Regions from separate parts of the Microbulbifer weihaiensis genome, predicted to be linked through region 2. Evidence: predicted binding sites of a transcription regulator. Region 2 holds the regulator's gene; each other region holds the start of a gene.
What was found. Region 2 encodes LexA, which represses DNA repair genes until DNA is damaged. Its sites were predicted from a motif close to ACTGTNTNTANANACAGT; they were not measured.
Positions count from the first base shown of each region.

Region 1: the regulator LexA is predicted to act here: its motif matches at 1,573-1,590, upstream of recN (DNA repair protein RecN).
Region 3: the regulator LexA is predicted to act here: its motif matches at 1,178-1,195, upstream of ruvC (crossover junction endodeoxyribonuclease RuvC).

Region 1 is NZ_JBLWFL010000001.1:788,766-792,044, forward strand. It holds gene recN (DNA repair protein RecN) at 1-1,543, opposite strand, end outside; gene grpE (nucleotide exchange factor GrpE) at 1,835-2,428, shown strand; gene dnaK (molecular chaperone DnaK) at 2,559-3,279, shown strand, end outside.
Region 2 is NZ_JBLWFL010000006.1:82,800-86,078, reverse strand. It holds gene ACNKU7_RS08575 (DUF6763 family protein) at 111-443, shown strand; gene ACNKU7_RS08570 (LOG family protein) at 519-1,166, opposite strand; gene lexA (transcriptional repressor LexA) at 1,476-2,084, shown strand; gene ACNKU7_RS08560 (hypothetical protein) at 2,185-2,439, opposite strand; gene ACNKU7_RS08555 (DUF6586 family protein) at 2,502-3,029, opposite strand; gene topA (type I DNA topoisomerase) at 3,029-3,279, opposite strand, start outside.
Region 3 is NZ_JBLWFL010000023.1:3,930-7,208, reverse strand. It holds gene ruvA (Holliday junction branch migration protein RuvA) at 1-195, opposite strand, end outside; gene ruvC (crossover junction endodeoxyribonuclease RuvC) at 635-1,165, opposite strand; gene ACNKU7_RS18055 (YebC/PmpR family DNA-binding transcriptional regulator) at 1,316-2,059, opposite strand; gene aspS (aspartate--tRNA ligase) at 2,125-3,279, opposite strand, start outside.

The DNA of each region.
Region 1 (3,279 bases), on a different contig from region 2:
ATGCGACAAAAGCCGCCTCGCCATCGCTGTGCTTCTCCACCAGGTATTGCCGGTGGGCGCGGGCCGCGACCTGTGCGAGGTGGGTAACGCAGATGACCTGGCCGCGCTCGCCCAGTTGCCGCAGCAGGCGGCCGACCACGTCGCCGGTGGCGCCGCCGATACCCACATCCACTTCATCGAACACCAGGGTGGGGGTGCGGGAAGTCTGTGCGGTAACCACCTGTATGGCCAGGCTGACCCGGGACAGTTCGCCGCCGGAGGCAATTTTGCCCAGCGCCCGCGCAGGTTGCCCGGGGTTGGTGGAGATCAGTATCTCAACTTCCTCGAGGCCACTGGCAGCGGGCTTCTCCAGCGTAGTGAGCGCCAGCTCCACACGGGCGTGGGGCATGGCCAGATCCGCCAGCTGGGCATTGACTGCTTCGGCCAGCTTCAGCGCGGCTGCCGATCGCAGCTTGGTCAGTTTGGCGGCGCTCTTGCGGAACTGCTGTTCCAGCCGTTCACATTCCGCGGCCAGCTTGTCGAGGGCATCGGGCGCGCCGATTTCGTCCAGTTCCTGCTGCCATTGCTGCTGCAGCTCGGGCAGCTGGTCGGGCTGAACCCGGTGCTTGCGGGCAATGGAGTAAATTGCCGACAGGCGCTCCTCGACTTCCGCCAGCCGCTCCGGATCCATTTCAAACCGGTCGATGTGGCGCGAAAGGGTGCTGGCGGCTTCATCGACCTGGATGCGGGCGCTGTCGAGCATTTGCGCCACATCGACCAGCGCCGGGCTCTGCTCCGGCATCGCGCTGACCAGCTGCAGGGCGCGGTGCAATTGCTCGGCAATATCGCCCTCGCCACCATTCAGCAAGGCGGCCAGCTGGTAGCTGCCGCTCAGGATGTCCCCGGCATTGGCCAGCTGGCGCTGCTCACTTTCCAGTTCTTCCAGTTCCCCGGGTTTCAGGGCCAGCTGATCCAGTTCTTCGAGCTGGTATTCCAGTAGGTTGCGGCGGGCCTGGGTTTCCTCAGCGCTGTCCGCCAGTTTGCGGTAGCGGCGGTACTGATCCTGCCAGGTCTTGAAGTGAATGCGCACTTCGGCGCCCTGCGCCTCGGCGTGGGCATATTCGTCCAGCAGGCGCCGGTGCGTTTCCTTCTTCAGCAGTGACTGGTGCTCGTGCTGGCTGTGGATATCAATCAGCTGCTCACCGAGGGTGCGCAGTTGCATCAGAGTGACCGGCTGGCCGTTGATATAGGCGCGCGAGCGCCCGTCGGCGCCGATGGTGCGACGCAGGATCACTTCGCGCCCGGCATCGAGCTCCTGCTCTTCCAGCCAGTCGCGCGCGTCCTGATGCGCGCTGATATCGAATGTGGCGTGAATATCGGCGCGGTTGGCGCCAGCGCGAACCAGTTCGGCGTTGCCACGGTCGCCCAGCGCGAGGCCGAGGGCATCCAGGGTGATGGATTTGCCCGCGCCGGTCTCACCGGTAAGGGTGCTGGTGCCGGGGCCGAACTCCAGCTCCAGCTGGTCGACCAGGGTGAACTGACTGATAGACAGGTGCAGCAACATATGAAAATAGCTTCTATGGCCATTCGGATAGTGGTTGTTTATACAGTATTTGGTGTCGGACTTTCAATCACTGCGGGGCCTGAATGTGTGTCAGTCGCTTAATCCCCAGGGCGGCGGAGCGGAATACCCGGCTGCCGGGGGCGCTGGAGAAAACGTATTGGGTGTCCTTACTTGAAGTGCTGGCGGGTGCCCCCATATAGCTGAGCATTGGCAGAGCCGGCACCCGTGTGGGGCCGGCCTAACTATTTCGACTTTATTGGCAGTAGCCCACGGACACAGACGGAGAGAGCAGTGGCCAAAGAGCGCAGCGAAGAAGAGCAGATTGAGACCGGCGAGCAGGCCGCGGAAGTAGAAAACCCGAGTGCGGAAGAGCAGCACGCAGCGGAAGAGGCTCTGCAGGAAGAGCTGACTGGCGAGAGTGCGCTGGAAGTGGAAATCGCTTCCTTGCACCAGCAGCTGGCGGAGCACAAGGACATGGTTATGCGTGCCCAGGCGGATGTGCAGAATGCCCGCCGCCGCGCCCAGCAGGACGTGGAAAAGGCCCATAAGTTTGGGGTGGAGAAGTTGCTGAAAGACCTGTTGCCCGTCGTGGACAACCTGGAGCGCGCACTTTCCACCATCGACAGTGAGCACGAGGCCCACAAGTCCGTGGTCGAGGGAATTGAGCTGACCCACAAGTCTTTCCTCGACACCCTTGGCAAATACAGCGTGGAAACCATCGATCCCGCTGGCGAGCCCTTCGATCCGGAATTGCACCAGGCCATGGCGCAGGTTCCGAATGGTGACGTCGAGCCGAATACTGTTCTCGAGGTGTTCCAGAAGGGTTACCGCCTGAACGGTCGCCTGGTGCGCCCGGCGATGGTCGTCGTCAGCAAGGCGCCGTAACAGGGCGATAAAACCTGCGGTGCCGCCCTTGAAAACAAGACGGCGGCACCAATATAAGCAAACAACCGAATACAACCGCGCAGCACCAGGCACAGAGCCGGCGCGCGCAGCCAAGTGAGGAATCAGACAAATGGGTAAAATCATCGGCATCGACCTGGGTACTACCAACAGCTGTGTGGCGGTACTGGACGGCGACAAGGCTCGCGTAATCGAGAATGCTGAAGGCGATCGCACTACGCCTTCCATCGTCGCGTTCACTGATGACAACGAAGTACTGGTAGGTCAGTCAGCCAAGCGCCAGGCGGTGACCAACCCGACCAACACCCTGTTTGCCGTCAAACGCCTGATCGGCCGCAAGTTCAAAGACGACGTTGTGCAGAAAGACATCAAAATGGTGCCTTACTCCATCGTTGAAGCCGACAACGGCGATGCCTGGGTAGAAGTGAAGGGCGACAAAAAAGCACCGCCGCAGATCTCTGCCGAAGTACTGAAAAAGATGAAGAAAACCGCGGAAGACTTCCTCGGTGAGAAAGTGGACGCAGCGGTAATCACCGTACCGGCCTACTTCAACGACTCCCAGCGTCAGGCTACCAAAGACGCCGGCCGTATCGCAGGTCTGGATGTGAAGCGCATCATCAACGAACCGACGGCTGCGGCACTGGCTTACGGCATGGACAAGGCCGGTGGCGACCGCACCATCGCGGTATACGACCTGGGTGGTGGTACCTTCGATATCTCCATCATCGAAATCGCTGACGTCGATGGCGAGAAGCAGTTTGAAGTACTGTCCACCAACGGTGACACCTTCCTCGGTGGTGAAGACTTCGACCTGCGCCTGATCGACTACCTGG
Region 2 (3,279 bases):
GCGCCATCCTGCGCCTGCCGCAAAGCGGATCCATTGAACTACCGGGCTGCCGACAACAACACTAGATTGCCTACGAGAGATCAAAAATTTCGCAACAGGAGGGCATGCGCATGGCCAGAATTGCCCCGGAAATCGGTAGCTGGTTCGAGAACTTTGATACCGGCGACCTTTTTGAGGTGGTCGCGGTGGACTATCAGGGTCACAGCATCGAAATACAGTATCTCGACGGCACCGTCGACGAAATCGAGTTTGACAGCTGGCCTCAACTGCCAGTGATAGGCGCTGCTCCTCCTGAGGACGCCAATGCCGGTTACGGGCGTTTAGCGGAGGAAATGCAGGATGCGGAAGACGGGGGTTACCGAAGCCCGGTGCTTTCGCCGGCACAGAATGCCGTTGACCGGCTGGAGGGGGATAGCTTTTCCGGCACTGATGAAGGTTACTGATCACAGCCAACTGGCAACGGATTGGAATGCGCTCACGCTCACCTCACCCTGACGTGCGCGCAACATTAGGCTGCATCAGGGCGTTTCATTGCGCTCTCGAATATATTCGATAATGATTTCCGCTGCTTCATCGACCGTATCAACCAGCCGAAAAAGATTGAGATCCGAGGCATCGATACACTGCCGTTCAAGTACCGTGTTCATCAGCCAGTCCACCAGGCCTGCCCAATAGCGCTTGCCCACCAGCACAATCGGAAACCGAAAGACTTTCTTTGTCTGCACGAGTGTCAGCGCTTCAAACAACTCGTCCATTGTGCCGTAACCACCGGGCAGCGCGATAAAGCCCACAGCGTGCTTTACGAACATGAATTTTCGGACGAAGAAATAGCGAAAGTGCAAACTGATATCTAGGTAGGCATTGGGATATTGCTCGAAGGGCAATTCGATATTCAGGCCAATGGAAGAGCCCGATTCCGGAAATGCACCTCGATTACACGCTTCCATCAAACCGGGGCCACCGCCGGTTATCACCGGAATACCCTCACTGGACAGCAGCTCGCCAAGACGCACGGCCTGTTGGTACTCGGGACTATCTTCCGGGAACCGTGCACTGCCAAAAACGGTGACTGCCCCCTTGAGGCTGATCAAGCGCTCAATGCCATCGACAAGTTCCGATTGAATACGCAGCACTCGCCACGCCTCCGGCATTTTTGCATCCAGCATATGCCTTCTCCTTATTCAAACAACGCGGTTTAATTTACCGAGCCGGTCCCGGGAAAATGCGCCGAAGGCACTTAGCACGCAGTGCTGTACACCCACGACATCTGAGCGGACACGGGATATTTTCCGGCGGTACTGGTTCCTGTCTTTTCGTTACCTCCATTCAATTCGCGCTGCATCAGGCAGCAAAAAGTTTTCAGCGACACCCCAAGTTTAGCAGCCCTTTTAGCGCCCACCGTGAAAGATTGCGCTACCCCTAAATCTGTATATAATCACAGCAACTGTATAAAAATACAGACAACAGGAATGCCCATGACAAATCTCACTGCTCGCCAGGCTCAGGTTCTGGATCTGATCAAGTCCTATCTGGATGAAACAGGCTACCCACCAACCCGGGCCGAAATCGCCCAGGAGCTGGGTTTTCGCTCACCCAATGCTGCGGAAGAACACCTGAAGGCCCTTGCAAGAAAAGGCGCAATCGAAATGGTGGCCGGAGCATCCCGGGGTATTCGAATCCCGGATCACCATACTGGGCTGCCAGTGGTTGGGCGCGTAGCCGCGGGCAATCCAATACTCGCGGAAGAGAACATCGAAGAGTACTGTGAGATACCTGCGGAATTCTTTCACCCGCCAGCAGACTACCTGCTGCGAGTGCACGGGATGAGCATGAAAGACGCGGGCATTCTGGACGGGGATTTACTCGCAGTGCAGCGCACTGACAACATCCGCAATGGTCAGATTGTTGTTGCCCGAATTGATGACGAGGTTACCGTGAAGCGCTTCCGCCGCCGCGGCAACCAGGCGACGGTTCAGCTGCTGCCTGAGAATGCGGAGTTTGATGTTATCCAGGTGGATATGCGCGACAAGAATTTTGCCATCGAAGGGCTGGCTGTTGGGGTTATCCGCCAACACGCGGACTGATCCGACCTACCCCACCTGGCAGTCATGCATAAAAAAACAGGGCCCGATGGGCCCTGTTTTTTTATGTGCGGCAGCAAGCTGCCGCCAATGGTCGCAGAATTCAGTGGATCGTGTGTTCGGTGAGATCCACGTCCTCTTCTTCAAAGGGCTCAGGCTCCAGCTCATTCAAATCCTGAACGGCTTCGATACCGGCCTCGAGCATCGCGCGGGCGATGGCGACCTTGTGCTCGCGCAGGAAGTGCAGGCTCTCCTCTGAGAAATGAATGCGTACCAGCGGGTCTTCCTTGTGGCCGGCACGGCGCAGCGCCACATCGCCATTGGACAACTCGATGATTTCAAAGGTCTCAGAGGACATTCACTTCTCCAGTTACAGCGGGATTTGCGCGCAGTGTAACACAGCTGCCCACGATTACCCCGCTACCACTCCTGCCCCTGGGCACGCTGGCGAGCAATCAGCTCGCTAAGCGAACGGCACCAAAAGGTTAATTTTTGAGCACCCAGGGTATCTACCCGCGGCTCATCCAGCTGCGCCAGAGGAATCAGGGAGGCCGCTGCAGCGCCACCGGCTTTACCGACATCTGCCAACGGGTTCTGGGCGGAAAGCCGCCAGAGCCCCTTCCACGCCCAAGCCATCCCATATAACCAGCTGTCCGGGTTTTCTTCCAACCCGACCAGTTCATCGATTTCCGCACTGGTTTTCTGCCGTGCCTCGGCCAACTTCTTCAGCGCTCGGGCACTTTCCGGCTCAGCGCCCAGCCCCAGCTGGTGGGCCTGCTCGCCGAGGAACGCCCGGTAGGCCCGCCACAGGTGAAGCAGAGCCCCTTCAAGCAGTGCCGTTTCCGCAAGGGGGGGCGCATCCGCACGCGCCCCACCGGATACCACTTCAAGCAACAGCTGGCCTTTCCGCAGCGCAGAAGCCACGCTGCCGGTATAGGGGTTACTCATCAACTTTTGCTACCGGTCGGACGCTTCTTTGCGGGTGCCTTTTTCGCTGCGGCCTTTTTCTTGGCCGCCGGCTTCTTCTTGGCCGGCGCCTCTACCTGCCACTTCCCGGCGGTGTAAAACGCCTTCCAGCCCGTTGCTTTGCCGTCTTCTTCAGACTGCACGTACTGCTCCTGGGTTTTGCGGCTAAAGCGCACCACCGTGTCCCGACCCTCGTCGTCTTCCACCGGCGCGGAGAACAGGAAGCTGTACT
Region 3 (3,279 bases), on a different contig from region 2:
GCGGATAAATCCGAACAACTGCTGTGACGTTTCCGATACCGCCAGGTGGGTATGCAATTGCACACTGCCACCGAGCTGCGGGAGCTCGAAAATTGTGGTCATGGGGGCCAGCACTTCATAGCCCACGCCCTGAACGTCCACCAATAGTTGTGGTGGCTGGATGGCGGCAAGGGTGCCGGTCAGTCTTCCGATCATTGTTATTCCTGATCCTACATTCTGGGTTCCGGGCTTACGTTGAAGTCCGGTGGTACGCATTTTTCCAGTTATGTGGCAGCACTACAGCCGGTAAGGGTTTGCGAGACACGCCGTGAACCCATCCATAGGGGCTCTTCTAAAACATCCCTGTTTTAGAAGGTCTCGCAAACCCTCACCGGCTGCAGCACTTTCGCTTCGTATATTGCACAAACTTAAAGGTTACTTGCCACACCCGGCGGGTTTCGGAAGCACCGCAGTCCGAAATGAAGGATTTGATACCGAGTACACCTTTGCGGGGCCGTATGCGGCCCGAACGGCCGCATCCGAGCCCCCATGGATGGGTACACGGCGCGTCCCGCAAAGGTGTACCCGGTAAGCAAAGCCGCCACCAATTTCACCAACAGCGGACCACATAGCTAGAAACACCACCCAATGGCAACTATGTAACGCTCAATCGCCCACGACGGAAACGTGCCCGGGAACCCGCCGAAGACTGAATCAAAGTCTGCATGGTATGCATGTGACAAAGCGCCACAGCGAGTGCATCCGCGGCATCTTCCTGCGGTGAGGCAGGCAGTTTCAGCAGGGTTTTAACCATATGCTGCACCTGCAGCTTGTCCGCCCCACCATTGCCCACCACCGCCTGCTTGACCTTGCGCGCTTCATACTCGGCCACAGACAGATCCGCATGGGTTGCAGCCACAATGGCCGCACCCCTCGCCTGCCCCAGTTTCAGGGCAGATCCGGCGCTTTTGGACATAAACACGTTTTCGATCGCCATTTCCTGCGGCTGGTACTGCTGCGCAATCTGGCTGACGGCATCAAATATCAGTTTGAGGCGCTCGGGCAGAGGCCCGTCGGGGAGGCGAATGACGCCGCTGGCCACGTAGCGGGCATGGGATCGATCCACGTCAATCAGGCCGTACCCGGTTTTACGCGAGCCGGGATCAATCCCCAGAATTCGGGTCACGGCAGGCAATCCCCTGTACATTTATACAATTAATGCGGGAAGTGTCCCAAGGCCGCGCGCGAGCGTCAAGGAGGATCGCGGAGTTCTTTCCGGCAGAAACAAAAATGCCCCGGCAAGCGGGGCATTTTCACTGGCAGTTGAAGAGAGGGTTCAACCCAGCTCAGCCATCACCTCTTCCGGGATATCGGCATTGGTATACACGTTCTGGACGTCGTCCAGGTCTTCCAGCATATCCACGAGCGCCAACACCTTCTCTGCGCCCTCTTTATCCAGGGGCACAGTCGTGGACGGGATCATCGCGATTTCAGCATTGCTCGGCGCAAAACCCGCTTCTGTCAGCGCATCCTTCACCGGCATGTAATCGGTGAACTCTGTAGTCACCTCAATACTGCCATCATCATTGGTTTCGATGTCTTCGGCACCGGCCTCCATCGCCGCTTCCATCAAGGCATCTTCATCCACGCCCGGCTCGTAATACATCTGCCCCTTGCGGGAGAACAGATAGGCAACGGATCCGTCGGTACCCAGGTTGCCGCCCCGCTTGGTGAAAGCATGGCGCACGTCCGCCACGGTACGATTGCGGTTGTCGGTCAGGCATTCAACCAGCACCGCTACCCCGCCAACGCCGTACCCTTCGTAGGTTACCGACTCGTAGTTGTCACCTTCCGCATTGCCGGCACCACGGGCTATCGCCTTGTCGATGGTGTCGCGCTTCATGTTTGCGCCCAGCGCTTTATCGATGGTGGCGCGGAGAGTGGGGTTGTCATCCGGATTGGCACCACCCTTCGCGGCAACGGTCAGCTCGCGAATAATCTTGGTGAAAACCTTACCCCGCTTGGCATCCTGAGCTGCTTTGCGGTGCTTGATGTTGGCCCATTTACTATGTCCAGCCATCGATGTCTCCTACGTCGTCTCCCTGCAAGAGCCTGCGGGCAGGCTCTTGCAGCGGTCTTTCCAACTTAACTAATCTGGTCTTCTTTGCTGCGCAGGCGAATGCTCAGCTCCCGCAACTGCTTGGTATCCACCAGGCCGGGGGCGTCGGTCATCACACAGGCCGCGCTCTGGGTTTTGGGGAAAGCGATCACGTCGCGAATGGAATCGCTAGCGGTCATCAGCATTACCAGACGGTCGAGACCGAATGCCAGGCCACCGTGGGGCGGAGCACCGTACTTGAGGGCGTCGAGCAGGAAGCCAAACTTCTCGCGCTGCTCTTCTTCCTCAATACCCAGCACGCGGAATACGGTCTGCTGCATATCCTGGTTGTGGATACGGATGGAGCCACCACCCAGCTCGGTGCCGTTCAGTACCATGTCATAGGCACGGGACAAGGCTGCAAGCGGGTTTTTCTCCAGCTCATCCGGCGCACAGGAAGGCGCGGTGAACGGGTGGTGCAGTGCAGTAAGGCTGCCATCGTCGTTCTCTTCGAACATCGGGAAGTCCACCACCCACAGCGGCGCCCACTCAGCCACATACAGGTCGAGGTCTTCACCCAGTTTGCAACGCAGGGCACCGAGGGCCTCGGTAACGATCTTGCCCTTGTCCGCACCGAAGAAGATCAGGTCGCCATTTTGTGCCTGCAGGCGATCCAGGATCGCACCGCGCACGTCATTCGGCAGGAACTTCACGATCGGTGACTGCAGGCCATTTTCCAGGTCTGCGCGATCGTTGACCTTGATGTAGGCCAGGCCTTTAGCACCGTAAATACCGACGAATTTGGTGTAATCGTCGATCTGCTTGCGCGTGAGCTTGTCGTTGCCGCCAGTCACTTTCAGCGCGGTAACACGGCCATTTGGATCATTGGCGGGACCGGAGAACACCTTGAAGTCCACTTCGGTCATCAGATCCTTGATGTCCACCAGCTCCAGCGGGATACGCAGATCCGGTTTGTCGGAACCGAACTTGGCCATCGCTTCGCTGTATGGCATACGCGGGAACTCGCCCAGCTCCACACCTTTCAGCTCTTTGAACAACTTGCGGATCATGCCCTCGGTAATGGACATGATGGCGTTTTCATCCAGGAATGCAGTTTCGATATCGATCTGAGTGAATTCCGGCTGGCGGTCTGCACGCAGGTCTTCATCGCGGAAGCACTTGGCGATCTGGTAATAGCGGTC